Regions from separate parts of the Actinospica acidiphila genome, predicted to be linked through region 2. Evidence: riboswitches for the same ligand, from Rfam matches in the RefSeq annotation. Region 2 holds a riboswitch; each other region holds the start of a gene.

Region 1 (9,847 bases), 1.0 Mb from region 2:
GAGCGGCGCGGCCCCGACCGTTCGGCGCTGACCGCCCCGGAGGGGACGGCGCAGCTGCCGACGGAGGCCAAGCCGCCGGTCGTGCTGCTGCACGGCTTCATCGACAACCGCTCGGTCTTCGTCCTGCTGCGCCGCAGCCTGGCCCAGCACGGCCGGCAGCAGATCGAGTCGCTCAACTACTCCCCGCTGACGTGCGACATCCGCACGGCGGCCGAGCTGCTCGGCCGGCACGTCGAGCAGGTCTGCGAGCGCACGGGCAGCGAGCGGGTGGACGTGGTCGGGCACAGCCTCGGCGGGCTGATCGCGCGGTACTACGTGCAGCGGCTGGGCGGTGACCGGAGGGTGCGGACGCTGGTCACGCTCGGCACCCCGCACTCCGGCACGCGCGTGGCGCCGCTGGCCAACGCCCATCCGATCGTGCGGCAGATGCGTCCCGGCTCCCCGGTGCTGGAGGAGCTGGCCCGGCCCGCGCCCGGGTGCCGTACGCACTTCGTGGCGTTCTGGAGCGACCTCGACCACATCATGGATCCGCTGGAGAACGCGTGCGTCGAGCACCCGGACCTGAAGGCGGTCAACGTGCGGGTGAGCGGGGTGGGGCACCTGGCGCTGCCGGTGCACCCGGCGGTGGCGACGGGCATCCGGGAGGCGCTGGACACGGCGCATCCGGGTGAACCGTCGGGCGGACGGGCGAACGGTCTCACGGTGGCCTGAGGCGCTGGGGGCGCACGACACGCCCGCGCCTCTCCCTCCCACGGAGCGATCTTCCGCGTCCAGAAGCGAACAACAACGGTCAGCGACAGCCGACTTGTCGACGCCCATGCGTCCCAATTTCGAACACAAGTCGAACGTAGAGCCAAGACCGCGCCCACCGGCCACCGAAACCCGACCGAATGCCCGTTTCCTGCGGGCGCGAAACCTGTGGAAGATTGTCGCGCCCGCATACCGCCGGGTACAGTCGCCGCACTGCTCTGGCAGCCCCTGTTGTCGAGGCGAAAGAGAAGTTGGTGAACGACCGTCACCCGTCGGGGACCATGACCCCGGCTCCGGCCTCCGATGCCGCCTCGGCGCCCTACGCGTCGTACGGCAGCCAGGAGGTCCCGTACGGGGACGTCACCTCCTACGCCGGCTACGACGCCACCTACTACGGCACCGGTGAGCACATCGCCGGCACCTTCGCCGCCGACCCCCTCTTCGGGAGCATGCCGGGCGAGGACCCCGCGCAGGCCGCCTGGACCACGGGCCAGTGGACGGCCGGCGCGCAGGACACCGGGCACTACGACGCCTACGCGTTCCAGCAGGCCGCGTACGACACCGGCGGCCACGACGCGACCGCCTGGACCACCGGGCAGCAGCCGATGGCGGTGATCCCCCAGCAGGGCGGATCCCCGGAGACCGGCCAGTGGGACGCGAACGCGTGGCTCCAGCCCGACCAGGCCGAGCAGCCCGCGGACCCGACCCAGCAGTGGGACTGGGGCACGCAGACCTTCGACAGCGGCGTCTACGACGCCACCCAGTGGAACTCCGACGGCGGCGCGACGCCCGCACCGGAAGCGCAGTACGGCGGAGAGCCGTACGAGCAGGAGAACCTCGCGGCGCACGAGGACTTCGCTCAGGAGTCCTACGACCAGGGCGCGCCCGACCAGCCGTACGCGGAGGACGACTACCGCGGCGAGCCCGGTCCGGACGAACCCGGGGCCGGTGAACCGGCCGACACCGGCGAACTCCCCGCCGTCTCCCTCCTCGACGAGCAGGAGGAGGTCGCCCCCGCACCGCGCGCCGCCTCACGCTCCGGGTCCCGCTCCCGCCGCCGCACCCCGCCCAAGCGCTCCGCGCTGCTGACCGTGGCCGTGCCCTCGGCGTGCGTGATGGGAGTCGCCGGCATCGCCGCCGCCTCGGTGGGCGACCTGTCCGAGGAGGGCGGCCAGGAGGCGCGGACGACCGCCGCGGACGCCCAGCCCGTCCAGCCGTCCGCCGTCAACGTCAAGCTGGACACCCAGCTCGAGGGTGTCGCCGCCGGCGCCGACGACTTCGCCGACCGGGCCAGCCGCGCCCAGGGCCGCATCGACCTCAAGGCCCAGCAGGAGCTCGAGCGCAAGCGGGCGGCCGAGGAGGCGGCCCGCAAGGAGCGGCTCCGCCCGAAGTTCGCGCTCCCGGTGGCGCAGCACGGACTCAGCGCCTACTACGGCCAGTCCGGCATCAACTGGATGTCCCTCCACACCGGCATCGACTTCCCCGTCTCGTACGGCACGCCCGTGCTGGCGGCGACCGACGGCACGGTGCGCACGCAGTACAACTCCGCCTACGGCAACATGCTGATCGTGACGGCGAAGGACGGCACGGAGACCTGGTACTGCCACCTCTCCAGCTACCAGGTGCCCTCCGGCGCGACCGTCAAGGCCGGCGACCAGGTCGCGTTCTCCGGGAACTCCGGCAACTCGACCGGCCCGCACCTGCACTTCGAGGTCCGCCCCGGCGGCGGCTCGTCGATCGACCCGCTCGCCTGGTTCCGCAGCCACGGCATCGAACCGACGTAGGGCCTGCCGGGCCGGAGCGGACTCCGGCCCCGCGACGGGCCACCGCCCGGTCGGCTAGAGCTTCTCCACCGGCGCGTACCGCAGCAGCAGGCGCTTGGGCTTCTCGTCGCCGAAGTCGATCGTCGCCTCGGCGTTCGCCCCCGTGCCCTTCACCGCGACGACCGTGCCCAGACCGAACTGGTCGTGCGTGACCCGGTCCCCGACGGCCAGCGACACCACGGGCTTCTCCGAGGTGCGCCGGGTGGCGAAGCCGGAGGCGCCCGACGCGGACGAGCGGGAGCGGGAGGACGACAGCGACGCGGCCACCCCGGACACCGGGCCGTTGGCCACGGGGCCGCTCGCCCCGGTCCGCTTCCACTCCAGGTGCGTGGCCGGGATCTCCTCCAGGAAACGCGACGGCGGGTTGTACGACGGCTGACCCCAGGCGCTGCGCATCACCGACCGGGTGAGGTAGAGCCGCTCGCGGGCCCGCGTGATGCCGACGTAGGCCAGGCGGCGCTCCTCCTCCAGCTCCTTGGTCTGGCCGAGGGCGCGCATGTGCGGGAAGACGCCGTCCTCCATGCCGGTGAGGAAGACGACCGGGAACTCCAGGCCCTTGGCGGTGTGCAGGGTCATCAGCGTGATGACGCCGTCGCCGTCCTCCTCGTCGGGGATCTGGTCGGAGTCGGCGACCAGCGCGACCTGCTCGAGGAAGTCGGCCAGCGTGCCCGTCTCGCCCTCGCCGCGCTCCTGCTCGAACTCCAGGGCGACGGCCGCGAGTTCCTGGAGGTTCTCGATGCGGGTCTCGTCCTGCGGATCGGTGGAGGCCTGCAACTCGGCGAGGTAGCCGGTGCGTTCGAGGATGGCCTCCAGCACCGTCGCCGGTCCGGCGCCCGACTCGACGACCGTGCGGAGGTCCTCCATCAGCGTGTTGAACCGCTTGACGGCGTTCGCCGACCGGGCGGCCATGCCGTACGCCTCGTCGACGCGGCGCAGCGCCTGCGGGAAGCTGATCTTCTCCCGCTGGGCGAGCGCGTCGATCATGGCCTCGGCGCGGTCGCCGATGCCGCGCTTGGGGACGTTGAGGATGCGGCGCAGCGGCACCGAGTCCTCCGGGTTGGCCAGCACCCGCAGGTAGGCCAGGACGTCCCGGACCTCCTTGCGCTCGTAGAAGCGCACGCCGCCGACGACCTTGTAGGGCAGGCCGACGCGGATGAAGATCTCCTCGAAGACACGGGACTGGGCGTTGGTGCGGTAGAAGACGGCGACGTCGCCGGCCTTGGCCTCGCCCGCGTCCGTGAGGCGGTCTATCTCGTCGGCGACGAACTGCGCCTCGTCGTGCTCGGTGTCCGCGACGTACCCCGTGATGCGGGCGCCCTCGCCCGCGTTGGTCCACAGGTTCTTCGGGCGGCGGGACTCGTTGCGCTCGATGACGGCGTTGGCGGCGGACAGGATCGTCTGCGTGGAGCGGTAGTTCTGCTCCAGCAGGATGGTCGTCGCGTCCGGGTAGTCCTCCTCGAACTGGAGGATGTTGCGGATCGTCGCGCCGCGGAAGGCGTAGATGGACTGGTCGGCGTCGCCCACCACGCACAGCTCGGCGGGCGGCACCTCGGCCTCCGGCGGGACGTCGACGGGGTGCTCGGAGGCGCCCCCGACCAGCTCGCGCACCAGGGCGTACTGGGCGTGGTTGGTGTCCTGGTACTCGTCGACCAGGACGTGCCGGAAGCGGCGGCGGTAGTGCTCGGCGACGTCGGGGAAGGCGCGGAGCAGGTTGACCGTCGTCATGATCAGGTCGTCGAAGTCCAGCGCGTTCGCCTCGCGCAGGCGGGACTGGTAGAGCGCGTAGGCCTGGGCGAGGGTCTTCTCGAAGCCGTCGGTGGCCTGGGCGGCGAAGTCCTCCTCGTCGATCAGCTCGTTCTTCAGGTTGCTGATCTTGGCGCTGAAGGACTTCGGCGGGAAGCGCTTGGGGTCGAGGTCCAGGTCACGGCAGACCAGGGCCATCAGACGCTTGGAGTCGGCGGCGTCGTAGATCGAGAAGGACGACGTGAAGCCGAGCTTCTTGGACTCGCGGCGCAGGATGCGGACGCACGCGCTGTGGAAGGTCATCACCCACATCGCGTTCGCCCGGGGGCCGACGAGCTGCTCGACGCGCTCCCTCATCTCGCCCGCGGCCTTGTTGGTGAAGGTGATCGCGAGGATCTGGCCCGGGTGCACGCCCCGCTCGGCGAGCAGGTGGGCGATGCGGTGGGTGAGCACGCGGGTCTTGCCGGACCCGGCTCCGGCGACGATGAGCAGCGGGGAGCCGGAGTGCACGACCGCGGCGCGCTGGTTGTCGTTCAGCCCCTCCAGCAGCGCGGCGGAGTCGATCACCGGGCGCGGGGCGCCGTCCCGGTAGTAGGAGTCCCGCTCCGGGGGCACGTCGAACTTCCCGCCGAACAGGTCGTCCGGCAGGGGCTCCGGGGCGTGCTCGTCCTCGGGCGGCGGCGGGGGCTCGTCCGCCGGGCCGCGCTGGGCCTGGAGGTCCGCCAGGAAGCTGTCGTCAAAGAGGCTGCTCATCGCTCTCCGAGTCTAGGGCGCTCCACCGACAACCCGGGCCCGCCCCGGAAACATCCCCCGTCCCCTCCCCGGGGCGCCGCGGCGGGCACCCTCCACGGTCGGCGCCTCACCGTGCGTGACATCCACAAGAAGGTCACGAAAATGTATCGGGCATATCACCCATCAACCTTCACAAGGGCCACACCAGTTGGCTACCGTGCCGTCCGGGCCGCTCGTCCCCCGCCGGCGAACCTCGCCGGGCCGCGCGGCCCCCGCCGAGTCCGTCACTGTCCGCCAGGGCAGCCGGAGCCGGGGACCCACCGAGACTTGGGGTGAATCGGCCCACTCTTCGGAGAGGCCGTAGGGCAACCCTTCCACCCGCCCGAACCCGACAGCTAACCCGGTAGGCGGAGCACCGGAAGGAGTCGCCTCCCTTGGCGTCGCACCGCAAGTCGCGCACCCCCGGCACGCGCGTGGCAGGCATACGCACCCCGGCCCTCGCCACGGCCGCGCTCACCTCTGTGGCCCTGCTCTCCCAGACGGCCAACGCCTCCCCCGGCGAGGACCGGCCGAGCCTGGAGGAGGTGGAGAAGAAGGTCGGCGACCTCTACCGCCAGGCCGAGTCGGCGACCGAGAAGTACAACGCGGCCAAGGAGAAGACCACCAAGCAGCGCAAGCGCGTCGACACCCTCCTCGACGACGTGGCGAAGCGCACACAGAAGCTGAACGACGCGCGCTCGGAGCTGGGCTCCTACGCCGCCGCCCAGTACCGCACCGGCGCGGGCATGCCGGACACCGCGACGTTCCTGCTCGCGGAGACCCCGCAGGACATCTTCGACCAGCGTCAGGTGCTGGACCGGATGACCGGCCGCCAGAAGGCGGCGGTGGACGACTACGTCACCCAGCAGACCGAGACGATGAAGAAGCGGCAGGAGGCCACCGAGAGCCTCCGCACGCTCACCGAGACGCAGGGCGACCTGAAGACGGCCAAGGCCACCGTCCAGAAGAAGCTCGCCGACGCGCGCGAACTGCTGTCGAAGCTGACCGCGGAGGAGAAGGCGCGGCTCGCCGCGATCGAGAAGCGCAAGCAGGAGGAGGCAGCCCGCAAGGCGGCGGAGCTGGCCCGTCAGCAGGCGGAGCAGGAGCAGGCCCGCGAGGAGGCCGCGCAGCAGGGCGGCGGCGCCTCGGAGGGCTCCGGGTCCACCGGCTCGGCCGAGACCCCGCCGGCCGACTCGTCGTACGGCACCAAGGCGGAGAAGGCCCTCGCCTTCGCCCGCGCGCAGATCGGCAAGCCGTACGTCTGGGGCGCGACCGGACCCGGCTCCTACGACTGCTCGGGGCTGACCCAGGCCGCCTGGAAGGCCGCCGGCGTCTCCCTCCCGCGCACCACGTACGACCAGGTGAACGCGGGCACCACCGTCCCGGTGTCCCAGGCGCAACCCGGTGACCTGGTCTTCTTCTACGACGACGTCACCCACGTGGGCATCTACATCGGCAACGGCATGATGATCCACGCCCCGAAGCCGGGCACGTACGTCCGCGAGGAGTCGATCTACTACGACGGCGACTCCGCGATCCACAGCATCGTCCGCCCGGCCTGACGGGCCTCTCGACGCGCGGAAACGGAAACCGCCGACCGGGCCGGTGACGGCTCGGTCGGCGGTTTCCGTGTCCACGGCGGCGCCCGGTGTTCCGGGACGAGGGGCTCAGGTCCAGAGGACCGCGATGAAGATGTTGGCCACGGTCAGCAGGCCGACCAGGCCGAAGACGCCCTTGTCCACCTTCTCCTCGTCCCGCTTCACGTAGACCAGGCCGAGGATCACGATCAGCAGCGCCAGCTTCACGCCGATCTTGACGTGGTCGACGGAGTAATCCTGGGCCTCGTTGAGACCCACGAGGGCGACGCCGGTGACCAGCATCGTCAGCGCGCCGTGCAGCATCGCGGGGACGAAGCGGGCGGTGCCCGCGCCCATCGCCTTCATCTGGGTGAGGAAGCCGCCGAGCAGCGACGCGATGCCGATGATGTGCAGACCGACGAAGATGTGGAGGAGTACGTCCATGAGGCCGGAGCCTAGCCAGGGGTGTCCCGTAGCATTCCGCCGCCCTCGCCTTTCCCGCCTTCACCACATCGGTCATCACCCTGAGTGAGAACGAAGCGCCCTGCGCGGCTCAACGGTCACTTACGGTCATCCGGTGCTCCGGGGGCGACAGTTCCGCACAACCCGTATCCCGCGCCGCGCGGCCGGGCCTAGCGTCCTGCCCCAGGTGACCGGCTCCGCATCGCCGCTCGGTCAGGAGCGGCGGCCGGACACCACCGCCGAGGAAAGGCTCCGGCGGCGGACGGCTCCCCTGTCACCCCGCCGCCGGACCGCCGGACCGTCGTCCGGCCCCGGCGGGCGTCGACGGGAAGGACGGCTTCGAGGGTGGCAGCGCACCGCAGGTCACGGCAGCGCCCGGTGGGCGGCACCACGGCCCGTGCGGCCGTCACCCTCGTCCTGGCGGGAGCGGCCACGACGGCCGGTTCGGGCGGAGCGGCCCACGCGGCTCCGCGGCCGGCTCCGGCGGGCGCCGAGGTGGACCGCCTGTACCGCGAGGCCGAGGTCGCCACCGAGAAGTACAACGGTGCCGAGGAGAAGGCGGATTCGGCGCGGGAGCGGCTGCGCGACCTCCAGGACGAGACGGCCCGCGCCCAGGCGCGGCTGAACAAGGCCCGCGAGGCCCTGGGGACGGTCGCGGCGGCGCAGTACCGCGACGGGGGCCTCGACCCCGCCCTGCGTCTGATGCTGTCCGACGACCCCGACGCCTACCTCGACGGCGCTGCCCTCACCGAACGCGCCGGGAGCCGCCACCACGCCGAACTGGGCCGGGTGCGCGCCCAGCTCCGGGAGAGCGAGAAGCTGCGGGGCGCGGCCCGCGTCGAGGTGAAGACGCTCACCACCCGCCGGGCCGAACTCGGGCGCCACAAGCGGACGATCACCGAAAAGCTGTCCGCCGCCCGCCAGGCGCTGGCCCGGATGTCACCCGAGGAACGCGCCCGGATCACCGGCGGCTCCGACCGCGCCGCCCGCTCGGCCGGCGGTACGGCCCGGGACGCCGCCCTGTCGCAGGCGCCGAACGCGCGCGCCGCGCAGGCCGTCGCGTACGCGCACCGGAAGCTCGGCAGCCCGTACGTGTGGGGCGCGACCGGCCCGGACGCCTTCGACTGCTCGGGCCTCGTGCTGGCCGCCTACCGCTCCGCGGGCGTCTCCCTGCCGCGCACCACGTACGCGCAGATCGACGCGGGACGACGGGTCTCCCGCTCCGAACTGCTCCCCGGCGACCTGGTGTTCTTCTACTCCGGCATCAGCCACGTCGGCCTGTACATCGGCGACGGGCAGATGATCCACGCCCCGAACCCCTCGGCCCCGGTCCGCGTGGCCCCCGTCGACCAGATGCCGTTCGCGGGGGCGACGCGGGTGGTGTGACCGGGCCGGGCCTGTCCGGCCGGGTCGGTCCGCCGGCTCAGACCAGGCGGCGGGCCGTCGCCCAGCGGGTCAGCTCATGGCGGTTGGACAGCTGCAGCTTGCGCAGCACCGCGGAGACGTGCGACTCCACCGTCTTCACCGAGATGAACAGCTGCTTGGCGATCTCCTTGTACGCGTAGCCGCGGGCGATCAGCCGCAGCACCTCCCGCTCACGCTGGGTGAGACGGTCGAGGTCCTCGTCGACCGGCGGGGCGTCCGTGGACGCGAAGGCGTCCAGCACGAACCCGGCCAGCCGGGGCGAGAACACCGCGTCGCCCTCCTGCACCCGGAAGATCGAGTCGACCAGGTCGGTACCCGTGATCGTCTTGGTGACGTAGCCGCGCGCGCCGGACCGGATGACGCCGATGACGTCCTCCGCCGCGTCCGACACGGACAGCGCGAGGAACCGCACCGGCTGCTCCGGGTCACCCATCAACGACGTGCAGCGCCGCAGCACTTCCATGCCGCCGCCCCCGGGCAGGTGCACGTCGAGCAGCACCACCTCGGGGCGGGTCGCGGTGATGACCGTGACCGCCTGGTCGACGTCGGCGGCCTCGCCGACGACCTCGACGCCGGTCTGCTCGGTCTGCCCGATCTCCGCCTGGACCCCCGTGCGGAACATGCGGTGGTCGTCGACGAGGACCACGCGCACATGGCGCCGCCCGGTGCCGCCGGCCGGCTCCGCGGTCCCGTCCGCCGGTGCCGCTTCCGCCGCTGCGTTCGCCTCGGTCGGCTCGCTCATGACGTCTTCTCCGCCCTCTCCATCTCCAGCTCGACCTCGGTGCCCCCGTCCGGCACCGCGCGCAGCCGCGCCGTGCCGCCGTTGCGTTCCATGCGGCCGATGATCGATTCTCTGACGCCCATGCGGTCGGCGGGTATCGAGTCGAGGTCGAACCCGGGACCTCGGTCCCGGACGGACACGAACACCGTCCTCCCCTCGACCTCCGCGTAGACCTGGACCGCGCCTCCCTCGCCACCGTACTTGGCGGCGTTGACCATCGCTTCCCTCGCGGCCTGCATCTGCGCACCGATCTTCTCGTCCAGGGGGCAGTCGCCCACGACGACGACCTCCAGGGGGACGCCGTGCTTGTCCTCGACCTCGGCGGCGTTGCGCTTGACCGCCTCGGCGAGGGTGGTGGGCTCCTCGTCCTCGTCCTTGCCGTTCCCCTCCGGCTTGTAGAGCCAGGCGCGCAGGTCGCGCTCCTGGGCCCGCGCCAGGCGGCGCACCTCGCCGGGGCTGTCCGCGTTGCGCTGGATCAGGGTGAGGGTGTGCAGCACGGAGTCGTGGACGTGGGC
Region 2 (9,847 bases):
CCTCTCCTACCCGGAGGGCCACCCCTACCACCACACCCCGATCGGGTCGATGGCGGACCTGGACGCGGCGACCCTGGAGGACGCCCGCCAGTTCTTCCGCACGTACTACGCGCCGAACAACGCGGTGCTGTCCGTGGTCGGCGACATCGACCCCGAGCAGACGCTCGCCTGGATCGAGAAGTACTTCGGCTCCATCCCGTCGCACGACGGCAAGCCCGCCCCGCGCGACGGCTCGCTGCCCGACATCATCGGGGAGGAACTGCGCGAGGTCGTCGAGGAGGAGGTCCCCGCGCGGGCGCTGATGGCCGCCTACCGGCTCCCGGAGGACGGCACGCGCGCGAGCGACGCCGCGGACCTGGCGCTCACCGTCCTCGGCGGCGGCGAGTCCTCGCGGATTTACAACCGCCTGGTGCGCCGCGACCGTACGGCCGTCGCGGCCGGGTTCGGCCTGCTGCGGCTGGCCGGGGCGCCGTCCCTGGGCTGGCTGGACGTCAAGACGTCCGGCGACGTCGAGGTGCCGGTGATCGAGGCCGCCATCGACGAGGAGCTCGCCCGGTTCGCCGAGGAGGGCCCCACCGCCGAGGAGATGGAGCGCGCCCAGGCCCAGCTGGAGCGCGAGTGGCTCGACCGGCTCGGCACGGTCGCCGGCCGCGCCGACGAACTGTGCCGCTACGCCGTGCTGTTCGGCGACCCGCAGCTCGCCCTGACCGCCGTGAGCCGGGTCCTGGAGGTGACGGCCGAGGAGGTCCAGGAGGTCGCCAAGGCGCGCCTGCGGCCCGACAACCGCGCCGTGCTCGTCTACGAGCCCGTCGCCCCGGCGGCCGGTGACGCCGCCGACGACACCGAGGAAGCCGCCGCAGCCGGCGCCGACGAGAACGAGGAGGCGGCGAAGTGACCGAGCTCGCCACGATGGAGTTCCACCCCCGGCCGCAGGCGGGCGAGGCCAAGCCCTGGGCCTTCCCGGCCCCCGAGCGCGGCGCCCTCGACAACGGCCTGACGGTGCTGCGCTGCCACCGCCCCGGCCAGCAGGTCGTCGCCGTCGAGGTGGTCCTCGACGCGCCCCTGGACGCGGAGCCGGAGGGCCTGGACGGCGTGGCCACGATCATGGCCCGCGCCTTCTCCGAGGGCACCGACAAGCACTCCGCCGAGGAGTTCGCCGCTGAGCTGGAGCGCTGCGGCGCCACCCTCGACGCGCACGCCGACCACCCCGGCGTCCGCCTCAGCCTGGAGGTGCCCGCCTCGCGGCTCGCCAAGGGGCTCGGACTGGTCGCCGACGCCCTGCGCGCGCCCGCCTTTGCCGACAGCGAGATCGAGCGGCTGGTCCGCAACCGCCTCGACGAGATCCCGCACGAGCTGGCGAACCCGTCCCGCCGCGCCGCGAAGGAGCTCGCCAAGGAGCTGTTCCCGGCGAGCGCGCGCATGTCCCGTCCGCGCCAGGGCACCGAGGAGACCGTCGAGCGCATCGACTCCGCGGCCGTGCGCGGCTTCTACGAGAAGCACGTCCGCCCGGCCACGGCGACCGCCGTGGTGGTCGGCGACCTCACCGGCGTCGACCTGGACGCGCTGCTCGCCGACACCCTGGGCGCCTGGACGGGCTCCCAGGCGCAGCCGCGGCCCGTCCCGCCCGTGGTGGCGGACGACACCGGCCGCGTCGTCATCGTGGACCGGCCCGGCGCCGTGCAGACGCAGCTGCTGCTCGGCCGTACCGGCCCGGACCGCCATGACCGGGTGTGGCCCGCGCAGGTGCTCGGCACGTACTGCCTCGGCGGCACCCTGACCTCCCGTCTGGACCGCGTCCTGCGCGAGGAGAAGGGATACACCTACGGCGTACGGGCGTTCGGCCAGGTGCTGCGCTCGGCCCCCGACGGCACCGGCGCGTCGATGCTGGCCATCAGCGGCTCGGTCGACACCCCCAACACCGGCCCCGCGCTGGACGACCTGTGGACCGTGCTGCGCACGCTGGCCGCCGAGGGCCTCACCGACGACGAGCGTGACGTCGCCGTGCAGAACCTGGTGGGCGTGGCGCCGCTCAAGTACGAGACCGCCGCGGCCGTCGCGAGCACCCTGGCCGATCAGGTCGAGCAGCACCTGCCGGACCACTACCAGGCCGACCTGTACCGGCAGTTGGCGGCGACGGGCACCGTGGAGGCCACGGCGGCCGTCGTGAACGCCTTCCCGGTGGACCGTCTGGTGACCGTGCTCGTCGGTGACGCCGCGCAGATCAAGGCGCCCGTGGAGGCGCTGGGGATCGGCGAAGTCACCGTCGTCCCGGCCGAGTAGGGCCGACGACGGGACGCACGCGTGCGGGAGCCCCGGTGGACGGGTACGTCACCGGGGCTCCCTTATGCCCGAATTGGGGCGGAGGTTGCCCGTCTGCCCTGTGGGATGCGCTACAAAACCCGGGATCCGTTTGAGGATTGCGAGATGTCCCGCTTAGTTTCGTGCGGGCTGTTCGTCGGGCAGTGCGCCGCATCCGCGGCACCGGACAGTCATCGCCGAGTCCCCGTACGGCGCGAGCCAGGGGAGCCGGGGACCCACACGAAGTCCCTGGGGTGAATCGGACGCCCGCGCGTGTCGCGAGGGGGTCCGTAGGAGACCTTCCTGCTCCGAACCCGTCAGCTAACCCGGTAGGCGAGAGGGAAGGAAAGGACCAGCTTGTACATGGCGTTCACCCGCGCCACCGGGAAGCACCGTCGTCCCAGCCGCGTCCAGCGCGGCACCGCCCGCGCCGCGGGCGTCGCGGCCCTCGCGGGCACCGGCGTCGTCGGCTCCCTCGCGGCCCCCGCGCTCGCCGCCGAACCGGCCGCGGCACAGACCGGCCTCACCCCCGTCGTCACCCTCGGCGACGTGGTCGCCGACCGCGTCGACGCCCAGGCCGCCGCCCAGCACGAGGCCGCCCGCGTGGCGGCCCAGGAGGCCGCGCGCAAGGCCGCCGAGGAGGCGGCCCGGGAGCGCGCGGTGGAGGAGGCCGAGAAGGCCCGCGCCGAGAAGGAGCGCGCCGCGCGTGAGGCGGAGCGCAAGCGCCTCAACACCTTCGTCTCCCCGATCCCCGGCTCGTACGTGTCGACCGCGTACCAGAGCGGCGGCGCCATCTGGTCGTCCGGCAGCCACACCGGGATCGACTTCCACGCCGCGAGCGGCACCCCCGTCCAGTCCGTCGGCGTCGGCACGGTCGTCGAGGCCGGCTGGGGCGGCGCGTACGGCAACCAGGTCGTCATCAAGATGCACGACGGCACGTACACCCAGTACGCGCACCTGTCGTCCGTCTCCGTGTCGGCGGGGCAGGAGGTCACCGCCGGCCAGCAGATCGGCGTGTCCGGCGCCACCGGCAACGTCACCGGCGCCCACCTCCACTTCGAGGCGCGCATGTCCGCCGAGTACGGCTCCGACCTCGACCCGGTCTCCTACCTCCGGTCGCACGGCGTGAACATCTGAGGCGCGTCCTAACGCCTTCCGGGCCCCGGCTCCCACGAGCCGGGGCTTTCGCCGTTTTCGAACCCTTCCGCGCGGGCGCCGCCTGTCCAAAAATTATGTATGGATTCCGGTCCGCCGTCGGAAAATGTCGTCGATTGCAATAGAGTCACGAACGGACGTCAATCGTCGACGTTTCACGGGGATTAAGCCGGAGGTCGGTCATGCGTATTCCCGCGCACTCGGTGTGCACGGCGATCCGGGACGACATCGTCGCCGGTGTCTACGAGCGCGGGGGCCGGCTCACCGAGGAACTGCTCGCCCGTCGCTACGGCGTCTCCCGCGTCCCCGTCCGCGAGGCGCTGCGCACCCTGGAGGCCGAGGGGTTCGTGGTGACCCGTCGGCACGCGGGCGCGTGCGTGGCCGAACCCACCGAGCAGGAGGCCGCCGACCTGCTGGAGATGCGCCAGCTCCTGGAGCCCCTGGGCGCCTCCCGGGCGGCCCAGCGGCGCACCGACGCCCATCTCAAGGTGCTCCGCGGCCTGGTCAGGTTGGGACAGGAACGCGCACGTCAGGGCAGCAGCGACGACCTGCGCTCGCTGGGCGGCTGGTTCCATGAGACGCTCGCCCAGGCCTCCGGCAGCCCGGCTCTGACGTCGATGCTGACCCAGCTCAGGCACAAGATCGCCTGGATGTACGCGGTCGACGGGCCGCCCGACCCGGTCGCGTACTGGGCGGAGCACGGCGCGATCGTGGACGCCGTGGCGCGCGGCGACGGCGAGCGGGCGCGGTCGCTCACGGCGCTGCACACCGAGCAGGCGAACTCCGGACACCGGCTGCGGTTCGGCTCCGGCGCCGAGCGAGCCGTCCGCACGGACCGTGTGAGGAACTCGCAACATGCCGTAAACATGCCGAGTCTCCGCCATTAACACGGGTCCCGTATACAAAGAGGGCGCACATGGCGGGGGCTATTTCTGCTGCCCGGAAATGGGAAAGAGAAAGGCCCGCCCGGATCACCGGGCGGGCCTTTCCGTGTCGCACGGCCGTCGCGTGCGAATTCCGGTTCAGACGGTCTCGGGGAGTTCCTCGAGGCCCTCGGAGACCAGCTTCGCCAGACGGTCGAGGGCGGCGTCCGCGCCCTCGGCGTCGGAGGCGAGGACGATCTCCTCACCACCCTGGGCGCCGAGGCCCAGGACGGCCAGCATCGAGGCCGCGTTGACGGGGGTGCCCCCGGCCTTGGCGATCGTCACCGGGACGCCTGCGGCCGTGGCGGCCCGTACGAAGATGGAGGCGGGGCGGGCGTGGAGACCCTCGGCCCAGCCGACGTTGACGCGGCGCTCAGCCATGTGTTGCTGCCCTTCGCTGTTCAGGGTTGTCTAGACCAGTCTTCCATATCGTGGCGCGTGCCCGGAGCGGCGTCTGGGACGCCCCCGCGGGCCGCCGGGCCGCGGCCTCGGCCCGGCGGTCGTCCACCACAGACTGCCTCGCGCCGCCGCCGGACGCGAGCCGTACTCTGGGGCCCATGCAGACCTCGTCGGACCGCCACGAGTACCCCGCCCACTGGGAGGCCGACGTGGTGCTGCGCGACGGCGGCACCGCGCGCATCCGCCCCATCACCGCCGACGACGCGGAGCGCCTGGTCAGCTTCTACGAGCAGGTGTCCGACGAGTCGAAGTACTACCGCTTCTTCGCGCCCTACCCACGGCTGTCCGCCAAGGACGTGCACCGCTTCACCCACCACGACTTCGTCGACCGGGTCGGGCTCGCGGCGACCGTCGGCGACGACTTCATCGGCACCGTGCGCTACGACCGCATCGGAGCCGGCGGACGGCCCGCCACCGGCGCGGAGGCCGACGAGGCCGAGGTCGCCTTCCTGGTGCAGGACGCCCACCAGGGCCGCGGCGTCGCCTCCGCCCTCCTGGAGCACATCGCCGCCGTCGCCCGGGAGCGCGGCATCCGCCGGTTCGCCGCCGAGGTGCTGCCCGCCAACACCAAGATGATCAAGGTGTTCACCGACGCCGGGTACACCCAGAAGCGCAGCTTCGAGGACGGCGTCGTCCGCCTGGAGTTCGGCCTCGAACCCACCGACCGCTCCCTGGCCGTGCAGTACGCGCGCGAGCAGCGCGCGGAGGCCCGTTCCGTGCAGCGGCTCCTCGCCCCCGGCGCGGTCGCCGTCATCGGCACCGGCCGCACCCCCGGCGGTGTCGGACGCAGCATCCTCGGCAACATCCGCGACGGCGGCTTCACCGGCCGCCTCTACGCCGTCAACGGCGCGCTGCCGGAGGGACAGAAGGAGCTCGACGGGGTACCCGCCTTCCGCTCCGTGCGCGACATCGACGGGCCCGTGGACGTGGCGGTCGTCGCGGTGCCCGCCGAACGGGTCCCCGAGGTCGTCGCCGAGTGCGGCGAGCACGACGTCCAGGGCCTCGTCGTGGTCTCCGCCGGCTACGCCGAGTCCGGCCCCGAGGGCAGGGACCGCCAGCGCGCCCTGGTCCGGCAGGCCCGCAGCTACGGCATGCGGATCATCGGACCCAACTCCTTCGGCGTCATCAACACCGCGCCCGAGGTGCGGCTGAACGCCTCGCTCGCCCCCGAGATGCCCCGCGCGGGACGCATCGGCCTGTTCGCCCAGTCCGGCGCCATCGGCGTCGCGCTGCTGTCCCGCCTGCACCGGCGCGGCGGCGGCGTCACCGGCGTCACCGGCCTGTCCACGTTCGTCTCCTCCGGCAACCGCGCCGACGTCTCCGGCAACGACGTCCTGCAGTACTGGTACGAGGACGCCGACACCGACGTCGCCCTGATGTACCTGGAGTCCATCGGCAACCCCCGCAAGTTCACCCGCCTCGCCCGCCGCACCGCCGCCGCCAAGCCGCTGGTCGTGGTGCAGGGCGCGCGCCACGGGGCGGGACCGCGCGGGCATGCCGTCCGCGCGACCCAGCTGCCGCACGCCACGGTCTCCGCCCTGCTGCGCCAGGCCGGGGTGATCCGCGTGGACACCATCACCGACCTGGTCGACGCGGGCCTGCTGCTCGCCCGCCAGCCCCTCCCCGCCGGACCCCGGGTGGCGATCCTCGGCAACTCCGAGTCCCTGGGCCTGCTCACCTACGACGCCTGCCTCGCCGAGGGGCTGCGCCCGCATCCGCCGCAGGACCTCACCACCGCCGCCTCCGCGGCCGACTTCCACGCCGCGCTCTCCCGCGCGCTGGCCGACGACTCCTCCGACGCCGTCGTCGTGACCGCCATCCCCTCGGTGGGCGAGGGCTCGGTCGGTGACGCGGCCCTGGCGGAGGCGCTGCGCTCGGCCGCCGCCGAGCGGCCCACCAAGCCGGTCCTCGTCGTCCACGTCGAGCTGGGCGGCCTCGCGGAGGCGCTGTCCGCCGCGACGAGCACCGCGCCCCAGCCCGGCGCCGCCTCCGGCCCCGACCCGGCCCCCCGCACGGGGGAGCGCGCGGAACCCCGCCCGACGGCGGACGAGGGCGCCACGGCGGACGACAAGGGCGCGCCTGCACCGTCCCCTGAGGACGCACGCCCCGAGGACGCACGCCCCGACGACGCACCCCCCGAGGGCACCCACCCCCTCCCCGCCTACCCCGCAGCCGAGCGCGCCGTCCGGGCGCTCGCGCAGGCCGTGGCGTACGGGCAGTGGCGGCGGGACGCGGCCGAGCCCGGCAAGGTGCCCGAGTACGAGGACATCGACGAGCGGGGCGCCGCCACCCTCATCGACGGGCTGCTCGCCCGCGGCCAGGGCCTGTCCCTCACCACCGACGCCACCTGCGAACTGCTCGCCGCCTATGGCGTCCACGTCCACCGCGCGCTGCCCGCGCCCACCCCCGACGCCGCCGCCGAGGCCGCCCGCGCCCTCGGTCACCCGGTCGCCCTCAAGGCGACCGCCCCGCACCTCAGGCACCGCGCCGACCTGGGCGGCGTCCGCCTCGACCTCGCCGACGAGGAGCAGTTGCGCCGGGCGTACGCCGAGCTCACCGAGCTGTTCGGCAGCCCGGAGGAGCTGCGCCCCGTGGTGCAGCGCATGGCTCCCCGCGGGGTGGACACCGTGGTCCGCGCGGTCATCGACCCCGCGGCCGGCGCCGTGCTGTCGTTCGGGCTCGCGGGGGCCGCCTCCCAGCTGCTCGGCGACATGGCTCACCGCCTGATCCCGGTCACCGACCGGGACGCCACCTCGCTGGTCCGGTCGATCCGCACGGCCCCGCTGCTGTTCGGCTGGCGCGGCTCGGCGCCCGTCGACACCCCCGCGCTGGAGGAGCTGATGCTGCGGGTGTCCCGCCTGGTCCACGACCACCCGGAGGTCGTCGCGGTCACCCTGGAGCCGGTCGTCGTCGCCCCGCACGGCGTCAGCGTCCTCGGCGCCTCCGTACGTCTCGCGCCGCCGCCCGCCCGGGACGACCTCGGGCCCCGGACGCTCCCCGCGTACTGACCCGGGGCGAGCGGTGCCTCGCAGTCGGTGGCCACCCGTAGGATGGGCCACATGGCCAAGACCAGTACGACGACCCAGGGGCTGCGGGCGGCGATCGAGCGCAGCGGCTACTACCCGGCCCTCGTGGCCGAGGCGGTGGAGGCCGCCGTGGGCGGCGAGCCCGTCCGGTCGTATCTGGTCCACCAGGAGACGACGTTCGACCAGAACGAGGTGCGGCGGCACGTGACCGTGCTCGTCCTCACCGCCAACCGCTTCATCGTCAGCCACACCGACGAGCAGGCCGCGGACAGCACGTCCCCGGCCCCCTACGCCACCACGTCCACCGAGTCGGTCAAGCTCGGCCGGATCTCGTCGATCGTGGTCAGCCGCGTGGTCGCCAACCCGGAGTCGTACAAGCCGGGCACGCTGCCGCGCGAGATCGTGCTCACCATCGGCTGGGGCGCGGTCTCCCGCATCGACCTGGAGCCGGCCGCCTGCGGCGACCCCGACTGCGAGGCCGACCACGGCTACACGGGCAGCTCGACGGCCGACGACCTGAGCCTGCGCGTCAGCGAGGCCGGCGACGGCCCGGAGACCGTGCGCCAGGCGCTCACCTTCGCCCAGGCCCTGTCCGAGGCGACCGCGGACCTGCGCTGATGGCTCACCCTCCGCCCGCCGCCCACGACCGGGGACACCTGGCGCCCGACGTCTGGGACACCCACCCGGAGCCCCTCCCCGTCGGCTCCGCGCCCGTCCCGGCCTACGGCACCGGCTCCCTGGCCGACCTGCTGCCCACCCTCGCCGCCGGCCTCGGCGTCCCCGGCATGACCGCGGGCATCGGCGAGCTCACCCCCGCCGACCGCAACTGCGTCTTCCTCATCGACGGCCTCGGCTGGGAGCAGCTCAAGGCCCACCCGGAGGAGGCGCCGTTCCTGACGTCCCTGCTGTCCGCCTCGCGCGGCGGCACCGGACGCCCGATCACCGCCGGCTACCCGGCGACCACCGCGACCTCCCTCGCCTCCGTCGGCACCGGCCTGCCCCCGGGCGCCCACGGCCTGCCCGGCTACACCGTGCGCGACCCGGACACCGGCGAGCTGATGAACCAGCTGCGCTGGCAGCCCTGGACCCCGCCGGGCGCCTGGCAGCCGTACCCGACGGTGTTCGAGCTGGCGCACCGCGCGGGCGTGCACGCCGCGCAGGTGTCCTCCCCGACCTTCGCCAACACCCCGTTGACCAAGGTCGCGCTGAGCGGCGGCACCTTCCAGGGGCGGCTGTCCGGCGAGGACCGCATGGACACCGCCGCCGAGCAACTGGCCGCCGGAGACCGCTCGCTGGTCTACACGTACTACGCCGAGGTCGACGGCGCCGGCCACCGCTTCGGCGTCGACTCCGACACCTGGCGCGGCCAGTTGATGTACGTGGACCGCCTGGTGCAGCGCCTCGCCGAGCAACTCCCGCCGCGCAGCGCCCTCTACGTCACCGCCGACCACGGCATGGTCGACATCCCCTTCGACGAGACGCACCGCATCGACTTCGACGAGGACTGGGAGCTGAAGGCGGGCGTCGCCCTGCTCGGCGGCGAGGGCCGGGCCCGCCACGTGTACGCGGTGCCGGGCGCCGCGGGCGACGTGCTGGCGTGCTGGCGCGAGGTGCTCGGCGAGCAGTTCTGGGTCGCCTCCCGCGACGAGGCGATCGCCGCGGGCTGGTTCGGGCCGGAGGTCGACGACCGGGTGTACCACCGGATCGGCGACGTGATCGCCGCCGCCAGGGACGACGTCCTGCTCATCGCCTCGGAGCGGGAGCCCAGGGAGTCGGCGATGGTCGGCAACCACGGTTCCATGACCCCTGCCGAGCAGCTGGTCCCGCTGCTCGAAGTACGCTCCTGACGCGCTCCGCCGTCCCTGACCCCTGCCGAAAGGTTGCCGACCCCTGATGTCCGAGCTGGTGTTCTTCTGCGGAACGATGGACTGCGGGAAGTCGACCCTCGCTCTGCAGATCGAGCACAACCGGTCGGCACGCGGCCTG
Region 3 (9,847 bases), 2.1 Mb from region 2:
CCGGGGCGTGGCCGTGCTGACGGCCGCCGGCGACATCGTGCGCGCCCGCACGCTGGTGAACTGCGCGGGGCTGCACTGCGACCGGATCGCGCTGCTCACGGGCGACGAGCCCGGCGCCCGCATCGTGCCGTTCCGCGGGGAGTACTACGAGCTGGCCCGCCCCGAGCTCGTGCGCGGCCTGGTCTACCCGGTGCCGGACCCGGCGTTCCCCTTCCTCGGCGTCCACCTCACCCGGGGCACGGACGACGGGGTGCACGTGGGGCCGAACGCGGTCCCGGCGCTGGCCCGCGAGGGGTACGACTGGCGGACGGTGCGGCCGCGCGAGCTGGGCGCGACCCTGGCCTGGCCGGGCTCCTGGCAGCTGGCCCGCCGCCACTGGCGGTACGGCGCCGGGGAGCTGCACCGCTCGCTGTCCAAGCCGGCCTTCGCGCGGGCCGTGCGCCGGCTGCTGCCCGCCGTGCGGGACGAGGACCTGGTGCCGACGGCGGCCGGGGTGCGGGCGCAGGCGGTGCTGCGCGACGGCACGCTGGTCGACGACTTCCTGATCCGGGAGGCGCCCCGCGCGGTGCACGTGCTGAACGCCCCCTCGCCCGCCGCGACCGCCTCGCTGCCGATCGGCCGGGAGATCGCCCGCCGGACGCTGGCCGGCCTCGCCGAGAGCGAGCGGTGAGTACGCGTGACGGGCGCGGCCGTCGGGCGGCCGGGCGCGGCCGGGCGGCCGGGCGCGCCGTCCCCGTAAAATCGAGGGCACTGTGTCTGATTCCGCGATGAGCACCCCCGAAGCACCGCACGCCGAGCGGACCGCCGGCGAGCCGGCCCCCCGCGCCCGCGCGAAGGGGGAGCCGCGCTTCCCCGACGGCCCGAAGGCCGACCCCGCCGGGTCGCACTTCGAACGCCGGATCCGCAGCTTCCAGCCCCGCCGCAGCCGCGTCACCGCGGGTCAGGCGGACGCGCTGCAGCGGCTGTGGCCGGTGTGGGGGCTCGACATCGACGGCAGCCGCCGGCTGGACCTGGCCGAGCTGTTCGGGAACGGCCGGCCGGTCGTCCTGGAGATCGGCTTCGGCATGGGCGAGGCCACCGCGGAGATGGCCGCCGCCGACCCGGACACGAACATCCTCGCCGTCGACGTCCACACCCCCGGCCAGGGGCATCTGCTGCACCTCGCCGAGGAGCGCGGCCTGACCAACGTGCGCGTGGCGAACGGCGACGCGATCATCCTGCTGCGCGAGATGCTCGCCCCGGACGCGCTGAGCGGGCTGCGCGTCTTCTTCCCCGACCCGTGGCCGAAGAAGCGGCACCACAAGCGGCGGCTGATCCAGCCGGAGTTCCTCACCCTGGCCGCGTCCCGCCTCGCGCCGGGCGCGACCGTGCACTGCGCCACCGACTGGGAGCCGTACGCGGGGCAGATGCTCGAGGTGCTGACCGCGCACCCGGACTTCGAGAACACCCGGGAGGACGGCGGTTTCGCGCCGCGTCCCGCGTTCCGGCCGCTCACCCGTTTCGAGCGGCAGGGGCTGGACAAGGGTCATGTGGTGAACGACCTGCTCTTCCGCCGCGTACCGCACGACGACCGCGCCGGCCGCCCGGACGGGGACACCGTCTGACCTCCCCCGGGGCCCCGCGCCGGCACGCAGCCCTGCCCCTTCCTCGTTAGGGTCGATCCCGTGGCCAGCAGCCCTCCGTACCCGCCGCACCCCGGCGCAGCTCCCGGCAGCACGCTGCGGCACCCGCACTGGTGGCAGCGCCCGGCGGTCCGCTACGGAGCGATGGTCACGCTGCTGGCCCTGTCCGGTCTGGTGATCCTCGCGCTGGTGCGGGAGCAGACGGGCACGCAGGGCTTCCTCGTCGGTCTGGGGCTGGCCGTGCTGCCGGTCCCGCTGCTGCTGGCGGCGTTCCGCTGGCTGGGCCGGGTGGAGCCGGGCCCCTGGCGGAACCTGCTGTTCGCCTTCGCCTGGGGCGCGTGCGCGGCGGCGCTCATCGCGATCGTGGCGAACAGCTTCGCCACCCGGTGGATAGCGACGACCACCGCCGACCCGGCCGGCGCCGACACCCTGGGCGCGACGGTCATAGCGCCGGTCGTGGAGGAGACGGCGAAGGCGGCGGCGGTGCTGCTGCTCTTCCTGTTCCGCAGACGCGACTTCCACGGGATCCTCGACGGCGTGGTGGCGGCCGGGTTCACCGCGACCGGTTTCGCGTTCACCGAGAACGTCCTCTACCTGGGCAACGCCTTCGGCACCGACCAGCTCACCGGCGGCAGCGGCATCGCCTCGGTCACCGCGGCGACCTTCTTCGTGCGCGTCGTCATGTCGCCCTTCGCGCACCCCCTGTTCACCGTGCTCACCGGCATCGGGTTCGGCGCGGCCGCGCTGGCCGCCGACCGCCAGCGGGTGCGGCGCGTCCTCCTCCCCCTCGCCGGGCTGCTCCTCGCGATGGGCATGCACGCCCTGTGGAACGGCTCCGCCACGCTCGGCCAGTTCGGCTTCATCGCGGTGTACGGGGCGTTCATGGTCCCGACGTTCGGGCTGCTGACCTGGCTCGTGGTGTGGACGCGGCAGCGGGAGCTGCGGACCGTGCGCACGGAGCTGCCCGCGTACGCGGTGGCGGGCTGGCTGCGCCCGTCGGAGCCGTTCGCGCTGGGCTCGATGCGGGCGCGGCGCCTCGCCCGTAAGTTCGCCCGCGAGCACGGGGGCAGGCCGGCGGCGCGGGCGGTCTCCCAGTACGAGGTGTACGCGACGCAGCTGGCGTTCCTGCGGCACCGGGGCCGTGCGGGGAAGGCGGGGGCGGACTTCGTGACGCGGGAGCGGGAGCTGCTGCTGGAGCTGTGGCACCGGCGCCAGGCGGCCCGCCCGGCGCTGGAGCACGCGGCCCGCCTCACGGCGCCCCGGGTGCCGTACGGCGCGGGCTGGGCGTACGGGCCGGTCCCGGCGGTGTGGCCGCCGCAGGGGCAGCCGCCGTATCCGGCGTACGGGGAGAACCCCTACCGGCGCTGAGAAGGCCCCGGACACGCGGAACCGGCAGCCCTGACGTCGGGGGGTCGTCGTCGGGGCTGCCGGCGTTCACGGCGTCGGCGGCCGGGAGCCGGCCGCCGGTGGTTCAGATGCTGAGGCCCTTGCCGGCCAGCCAGGCCGCCGGGTCGACGCCGCCGGAGCCGGTGTGGACCTCGAGGTGGAGGTGGGCGCCGGTGACGTTGCCGGTCGCGCCGACGCGGCCGATCACGTCGCCGGTGGCGACCTTCTGGCCGACGCTGACGTTGATCGACGACTGGTGGGCGTACCAGACCTCGGTGCCGTCGTCGAGGGTGAGCACGGTCTTGTAGCCGTACGAGCCGTCCCAGCCGGCGGAGGTGATCGTGCCGGTGTGGACCGCCTTGATCAGGGTGCCGGTGGGCGCGGCGAAGTCGAGGCCGGTGTGGTAGCCGGAGGACCAGTAGGCGCCGGCCTGACCGAAGGTCGAGGTGATGGTGTACGAGGAGGTCGGCAGCGCGTACTGCTTGGCCAGCTCGGCGAGGCGCTCGGCCTCGGCCTTCTTCGCGGCCTCCTCCTCCGCCTTCTTCTTGGCGGCCTCGGCCTTCTCCTTGGCCTCCTTCTCCGCCTTGGCGGCGGCCTCGGCGGCCTCCTTCTCGGCGGCGGCGAGGGCGGCGGCCTCCGCCTTGCTCTGCGCCTGGCCCTGCTGCTGCTCGACCTGGGCCATGATGCGGGCGCGCAGCGCCTCGCCGGCGTCCGCGCCCTCCTCGGCGCCGGTGTCGGCGGCGGCCATCCTGCCGATGTCGCTGAGGGGGGTGCTGGATCCCTTGGGCGTTTCCTCGTCGGAGATGAGGGAACCCACGTGGGGAAGGTCGGGGATGGAGATGGAGACGGGCGGCTTGCCGGTCTGGGCGCTGGCCATGCCGCCGGCGCCGACGGCGGCTATGACGCCGACGCCGAGGACGGTGGAGCTGCGGGCGAGTCCGCCTCCGCGCTGCTTGGCGACGCGGTGCCGGCCACGCACGGGCCGCACGGACTCCGCGGTGGGGTTCCACTCCTCGAAGGGGCCCTCTTCGGCGCCGGGGGCGCCGTACGCGAAGGTGTCGTTCGGCTTGAACGGGGCCTCGGGGGCAGGCGGGTTGGACGCCACGTGGGCGCGCTCCTTTCCTTCCGTCTTCGCCTACCGGGTTAGCTGACGGGTTCGGAGCGGGAAGGTCTCCTACGCGCGTATACGAACCGTGTTCCCACGGCGGTATCCGCCCGATTCACCCCATGGTGGTGGTTCCCCGGTTCCCTTGCGGGATTCGGCGCGTGCGCACGGAGCCGCCTTCTGTGACGGCTGGGACGACCGCGCTGCGTTATCGAACGTTAATAGACGCGGGGGCCGGATTCCAAGCCGTTCCTCTTGATCGTTAACGATTTCCGCGTGGACTTAAGCGCCACGAGCGGGCGAAAACGGGCGAGTTGACTGCGCCTCGGACGACCGGCCGAACCTGACGGTTCGTCAGTTGTTATGCGCTGCGGCGCCGTTCGCTCACTGTGCGTGAAAGGCGAGGTGGAGGACGCGTGAAGGGGCGGGCAACGAGCGCCGTCATGGAAAGCACCGAGGGCCGGAACCCTTTCGGATTCCGGCCCTCGGCCTTCAGTAGCGGGGACAGGATTTGAACCTGCGACCTCTGGGTTATGAGCCCAGCGAGCTACCGAGCTGCTCCACCCCGCGTCGGTAAACACGAGTGTACGGCATCCACGGGGTCCGATGCACATCGCTTCCCCGGCGGGCGCGATCAGCCGCCCAGCAGGTGCGCGTTCGGCGCCTTCGCGCGCTGCTCGAACTCCGGCAGCACCAGCACCGTGGCGCCCCCGTCCGCCAGGACGGCGCTGCCGTCGGCGTCCGTCACGAAGGTGTCCGGCTCCCGCCAGGCCGTGACCACCCGGCGCACCCCCGCGTCCAGGATCAGCCGCGCGCAGGGTGCCGGACGGGACGCGCGGCGGGCGCACGGCTCCAGGCTGGAGTAGACGGTGGCGCCGGCCAGCCGCGGGTCGGCGGGGTCGGCCTTGGCGAGCGCGGCCTCCTCCGCGTGCACCACCGGGTCGTCGCCCTCCCGGGAGTGGCCCCGCGCCAGCTCGGTCCCGTCGGCGGCGACCACGACCGCGCCGACGCTGAACGCGGTCTCGGAGGGCGGGCACTGTCCGGCCAGGTCGCAGGCGAGGGCGAGCCAGTGACGGTCAGCGGCGGACGGCAGCGCGCCGGTGCCGGGCGCGGTGGGTTCGTAGCGCGTCAGGACGACGTCGCCGACGGGCCGGGTCTCCACCAGGCGCAGCCGCCCGCCCTGGTAGGAGCCGGGGCCGAACAGGCGGGGGGCGTCCGGGTCGCCGACGAACAGCGGGGCGAGGACGAGCTGGAGCTCGTCGGCGAGGCCTTCGGTCGTCAGCTGGGTGTGGATCCGCCCGCCGCCCTCCACCATCAGCCGCCGCACCCCGCGCACGTCGTGCAGGTGCTCCAGCAGCGGCCGCCACTCCACGGTGTCGCCGAGCGGCACCACGTCGGCGGCGATGCCCAGGGCTCGGGCGCGTTCGGCACCCTTGCCGGTGGTGTAGAGGACCTTCTCGCCGCCGGTGTGCCAGAAGCGGGCCGCAGGGTCCAGGTCCCCGGAGCCGCTCACCGTGACCTTCAGCGGGTACTCGGGCAGGCCGTCGGCGACCCGGGCGGCGCGCCGCTCGGGCGAGTTGACCAGCAGCCGGGGGTTGTCGGCGCGGATCGTGCCCGCGCCGACCAGGATGGCGTCCACCGACGCCCGGACCTCGTCGACCCGGTCGAAGTCGGCCGGGCTCGACAGCAGCAGCCGCTCCGGGCCGGTGTCGTCCAGGTAGCCGTCGAGGGAGACGGCGGCGGACAGCAGGACGTACGGGTACGGCATCGGCGGGCTCTCCCGGGTGCGGGCGGCGGCGGGACCGCTGCGCGGTCCGGCTCCAGTCTGGCAACCCGTGCCGCCGGGGGCAGAGGTCAGGGCTCGATCAGGCCGACCCGGATGGCGTACCGGGTGAGCTCAAGGCGGTCCCTCAGGCCCAGCTTGGCGAGCAGGTTGGCGCGGTGCCGCTCCACCGTCTTGGGGCTGATCACCAGCATGTCCGCGATCTGCTGCGAGGTGTGGCCCTCGGCGACGAGCTTGAGGATCTGCTCCTCGCGGTCCGTGATGGCCTTCGCGGGCAGGGAGCGGCCCTCCCGCGCGAGGTCGAGGTAATTGTGGATGAGCGCGTTGACCGCCCCCGGGTAGAGGAAGGGCTCGCCCCGCATGGTGGCGTGACAGGCCTCCACGAGGTCGCGGTCGGCGACCGACTTGAGGACGTAGCCGGAAGCTCCGGCGGCCAGCGCCTCGAAGAAGAACTGCTCGTTGTCGTACATGGTCAGCACGAGGATCCGGGTCTCCGGCAGGGTGCGGGAGAGCTCACGGGCCGCCTGCAGGCCGGTCAGGCGCGGCATGGCGATGTCGAGGATGGCCAGGTCGGGGCGGTGCTCCCGGGCCAGTTCGAGGGCTTCGGCGCCGTCGGCGGCCTCCGCCACCACGGTCAGGTCCGGTTCGCCGTCCAGGATGAGACGGACCCCTCGGCGGACCAGCGCGTGGTCGTCGGCGAGGAGGATGCGGGTGGGGGAGGCGTCTGTCATGGTTCGGCGTTTCCGGTCGGGGGGCGTCGGTCACGGGGGCGGCGCGTGCGCGGGCGCGGAGCGGCGCACGACGGCCGGGATGGTCGAGGGAACGGACTTCCGCTCGGGTCGTACGGGGACGAGGACGTGCGCGGGGAAACGCGCGGGCACGGGCACGGCGAGCCGCAGCTCGGTGCCGCCGCCGTCCGCCCGGGGCTCCACGGTCAGCTCGGCGCCCACCAGCAGCGCCCGCTCCCGCATGCCGCGGATGCCGGCTCCCTCGTCGGCTCCGGCGATGCCGCGGCCGTCGTCGCGGACCCGCAGCTCGACCCCGCCCGGCGTGCGGCGCAACGCCAGCTCGGCACGGCGCGCCCCCGCGTGCCGCACGACGTTGGTGAGGCCCTCCTGGGCGACCCGGTAGAGCACCAGCTCCGACTCCCGGTCCAGCTCGGGCAGGTCGGGATCGAGGCAGTGCTGGACGGTCAGCCCGGGCCCGCCGAACTCGGTGGCGAGCGCCTTCAGCGCGCTGGCCAGGCCCAGCTCGTCCAGCACGCCGGGGCGCAGCCGGCGGGCGATCCGCCGGATCTCCTCCAGGGAGGCGCGGGTGGTCTCCTGCACCTGGCGCAGCTCGTCGCCGAGCTCGGCGGGGGCGTGGTCGGCGGCCCGCTTGAGCTGGAGCAGCACGGCGGTCAGCGACTGGCCGACCTCGTCGTGCAGCTCACGGGCGATACGGCGGCGCTCCGCCTCCTGCGCGGACAGGGCCCGCGCGCTGCTGGTGGCCCGCTCGTCCTCCAGCCGGTCCAGCATCGTGTTGTACGTGGTGATCAGCTCGGCGATCTCCCCGCGCCCGTCGACCGCGGTCCGGTGCCCCGGGCGGAGCAGGTCCGTGGTGTTCATGGCGCGGGTGAGGCGCTGCAGCGGCGCGAGTCCGACGCGCAGCAGCAGCGCGTTGGCCACGAGCATGGCGGCCAGGCCCACGGTGAGCACCGCGGCCTCGGTGAGCAGCACCGGCGTGGACACGGTGACGGGTCCGAGGAGCAGGGCGGTGGCGACGATCAGCACGACGGCGTTCAGCAGGAAGATGCGCCAGAACAGAGGCACCCGGTTCCGCCTCCTCGCCGTCGTATGCTCAAGGCCCCGACGGCCCGCGGCCGGGGGCGCGGCGCGGGCCGTCACCGTCCAGCCTCCGCCCATGACCGGGCGGGCGCCATCGGTGACAGTCCCCATTTTCCCGGCGTGTGCGGACCCCTGCCCACGCTCGTGTGCGTGCCGGTCCCCCCCTGGAGTTGGGGGGCGCGACGGATGGCTCGGGCCGTGCGCCCCGGGAGACGCTGGAGGCACCGTACCGGGCGGGTGACGACCTCGGCAGACGGGCAAACTCCTGGATATCGGCCCGAGTTCACGGCATGCCGGCGGTTCGCGCACGTCCCGGTGTCCGGAGCGACGGCCGTCGACGGTGTGACCGGACGGCCACCCCCTGGGAAGGAGGAGCCGTGCCCCAGTCCGACGACGACCGCCTGGTCGATCTCGCGGCCCGACTCGAGCACGAGGACCCCCGTTTCGCCCGTTCCCTCGCTGCCGGCCGCCCGACCCGCCCGCGCGAGTACCGGCGGACCAGCGCCTGGTGGGTGCTGATCGCGGGGCTGGGCATGCTGGTCGCGGGCATCGTCGTGCCCGACGGGCTGCTGATCGCGGCCGGCCTGGTGACCAGCGGTATCGGCGTGCAGCTCATCGACCCCTACGAGCGGCCGGGCGACGACGTCCGGCGCCCGTCCCCGCGCTGAGCCGCCCCTTCCGGAGAACACGAACGGCGCTCGTACCGGCCTGGCCGGTGCGAGCGCCGTTCGCCGCGTCGGGGGGTTCCCCTCCGGCGGGAGGTAGGCCCTGTGGGACTCGAACCCACAACCAATGGATTAAAAGTCCACTGCTCTGCCAATTGAGCTAAGGGCCCTTGGCGATGTTGCCTCCCCGAGCATAGCCGGACGTGGCCGGGGAGCCGATCGGGTATCGGCAGGCGCGTGGCGGCCGGAGGGGGCACACATGCGCGAGGGCCCGCGCGACGGGTGTCGCGCGGGCCCTCGGCGGTCGGTCCGGTGAGGCGGTGTCAGCCGTTGCGCTTCCAGCGCGGCTTGTCCTCGCGGCGCTGGAACGAGCCGCCGCCGCGGTGGTCGTCACGACGGCCGTAGGGGCGGTCGTGGCCGCCGGAGCGGAAGCCCGGGCGGTCGCCCTGACGGTCGCGGTTGAACGGGCGGTCGCTGCCCCGGTGGCCGGGACGGTCGTCACGGCGGAAGCCGCCGCGGTCGCCGCCGTCACGGCGCTCGAAGGAACGGCCACCGCGGTCGCCGCGGTCGTCACGGCGGTCGAAGGAACGGCCGCCACGGTCGTCACGGCGGTCGTCGCGACGGAAGCCGCCACGGTCACCGCGGTCACGGTTGAAGCCGCCACGGTCACCACGGTCGTCACGGCGGAACCCGCCGCGGTCGCCGCGGTCGTCACGGCGCTCGAAGGAACGGCCGCCACGGTCGTCACGGCGGTCGTCGCGACGGAAGCCGCCACGGTCACCACGGTCACGGTTGAAGCCGCCACGGTCACCACGGTCGTCACGGCGGAACCCACCACGGTCACCGCGGTCCCCACGGTCGTCGCGGCGGAAGTTGCCACGGTCACCGCGGTCGCCCCGGTCGTCCCGGCGGAAGCCGCCGCGGTCGTCCCGGTCGTCACGCCGCTCACGCCGCTCGTACGGGGCCGAGGCCGCCGGGCGCTCGGTCCGCTCGACGTCCCGCGCGGTCGGCTGCTCCGGCAGCGTCACCTCGGCCTCGGCCACCACGGCGGCCGCCTCGGCGATCACGGCCTGCGGGTCCTCGCCCCGCTCACGCGCGGAGCGGGCCAGCAGCCGGTCGGCCTCCTCACGCAGCTCGGTGGCGCGGCGCTGGGCACGCTCCAGCTCCTTGGTGAGCTGGGCGACCTCGCGCTCGGCCTGCTGCGCGGCGTTGCCGGCCGACTCGGCCTGCACCTCGGTCATGGACCGGGCGCCGGTGATCTCGGCGACCTCCGGGTCGAAGGCCGCGCCGCCCTGGATGATGTGGCGTGTGGCGTCGACGCCCGCGTCTTCCATCAGGCGGAAGATCTGGCGCCGCTGGTGCGGCAGCGACAGGGAGACGACCGTGCCGGTGCGGCCGGCGCGCGCGGTGCGGCCGGCGCGGTGCAGGTAGTCCTTGTGGTCGCCGGCCGGGTCGACGTT

Evidence for each region. Region 2 has a riboswitch for cyclic di-AMP ahead of HXP48_RS08205 (M23 family metallopeptidase). Riboswitches for the same ligand answer to the same signal wherever they lie in the genome.
Region 1: it holds a riboswitch for cyclic di-AMP, as region 2 does, so the genes downstream of both, HXP48_RS12800 (C40 family peptidase) here and HXP48_RS08205 (M23 family metallopeptidase) in region 2, are expected to answer to the same signal.
Region 3: it holds a riboswitch for cyclic di-AMP, as region 2 does, so the genes downstream of both, HXP48_RS35915 (M23 family metallopeptidase) here and HXP48_RS08205 (M23 family metallopeptidase) in region 2, are expected to answer to the same signal.

What each region holds. Positions count from the first base shown of each region.
Region 1 covers NZ_JABZEM010000002.1:2,938,916-2,948,762, forward strand. Annotated here, with positions in the region: gene HXP48_RS12785 (esterase/lipase family protein) at 1-711, shown strand, start outside; gene HXP48_RS35855 (peptidoglycan DD-metalloendopeptidase family protein) at 1,005-2,534, shown strand; gene pcrA (DNA helicase PcrA) at 2,589-5,069, opposite strand; cyclic di-AMP (ydaO/yuaA leader) riboswitch at 5,322-5,458, shown strand; gene HXP48_RS12800 (C40 family peptidase) at 5,483-6,649, shown strand; gene HXP48_RS12805 (hypothetical protein) at 6,755-7,108, opposite strand; gene HXP48_RS35860 (C40 family peptidase) at 7,472-8,512, shown strand; gene HXP48_RS12815 (LuxR C-terminal-related transcriptional regulator) at 8,550-9,293, opposite strand; gene HXP48_RS12820 (ATP-binding protein) at 9,290-9,847, opposite strand, start outside.
Region 2 covers NZ_JABZEM010000002.1:1,892,301-1,902,147, reverse strand. Annotated here, with positions in the region: gene HXP48_RS08215 (M16 family metallopeptidase) at 1-895, shown strand, start outside; gene HXP48_RS08210 (M16 family metallopeptidase) at 892-2,280, shown strand; cyclic di-AMP (ydaO/yuaA leader) riboswitch at 2,484-2,649, shown strand; gene HXP48_RS08205 (M23 family metallopeptidase) at 2,662-3,435, shown strand; gene HXP48_RS08200 (GntR family transcriptional regulator) at 3,636-4,340, shown strand; gene HXP48_RS08195 (HPr family phosphocarrier protein) at 4,476-4,757, opposite strand; gene HXP48_RS08190 (bifunctional acetate--CoA ligase family protein/GNAT family N-acetyltransferase) at 4,934-7,843, shown strand; gene HXP48_RS08185 (DUF5998 family protein) at 7,895-8,479, shown strand; gene HXP48_RS08180 (alkaline phosphatase family protein) at 8,479-9,708, shown strand; gene HXP48_RS08175 (thymidine kinase) at 9,755-9,847, shown strand, end outside.
Region 3 covers NZ_JABZEM010000002.1:3,960,016-3,969,862, reverse strand. Annotated here, with positions in the region: gene lhgO (L-2-hydroxyglutarate oxidase) at 1-670, shown strand, start outside; gene trmB (tRNA (guanosine(46)-N7)-methyltransferase TrmB) at 768-1,604, shown strand; gene HXP48_RS17740 (PrsW family intramembrane metalloprotease) at 1,665-2,990, shown strand; gene HXP48_RS35915 (M23 family metallopeptidase) at 3,094-4,113, opposite strand; cyclic di-AMP (ydaO/yuaA leader) riboswitch at 4,126-4,283, opposite strand; tRNA gene HXP48_RS17730 (tRNA-Met) at 4,610-4,683, opposite strand; gene HXP48_RS17725 (dihydrofolate reductase family protein) at 4,748-5,881, opposite strand; gene HXP48_RS17720 (response regulator) at 5,968-6,627, opposite strand; gene HXP48_RS17715 (HAMP domain-containing sensor histidine kinase) at 6,658-7,707, opposite strand; gene HXP48_RS17710 (DUF3040 domain-containing protein) at 8,100-8,390, shown strand; tRNA gene HXP48_RS17705 (tRNA-Lys) at 8,485-8,557, opposite strand; gene HXP48_RS17700 (DEAD/DEAH box helicase) at 8,711-9,847, opposite strand, start outside.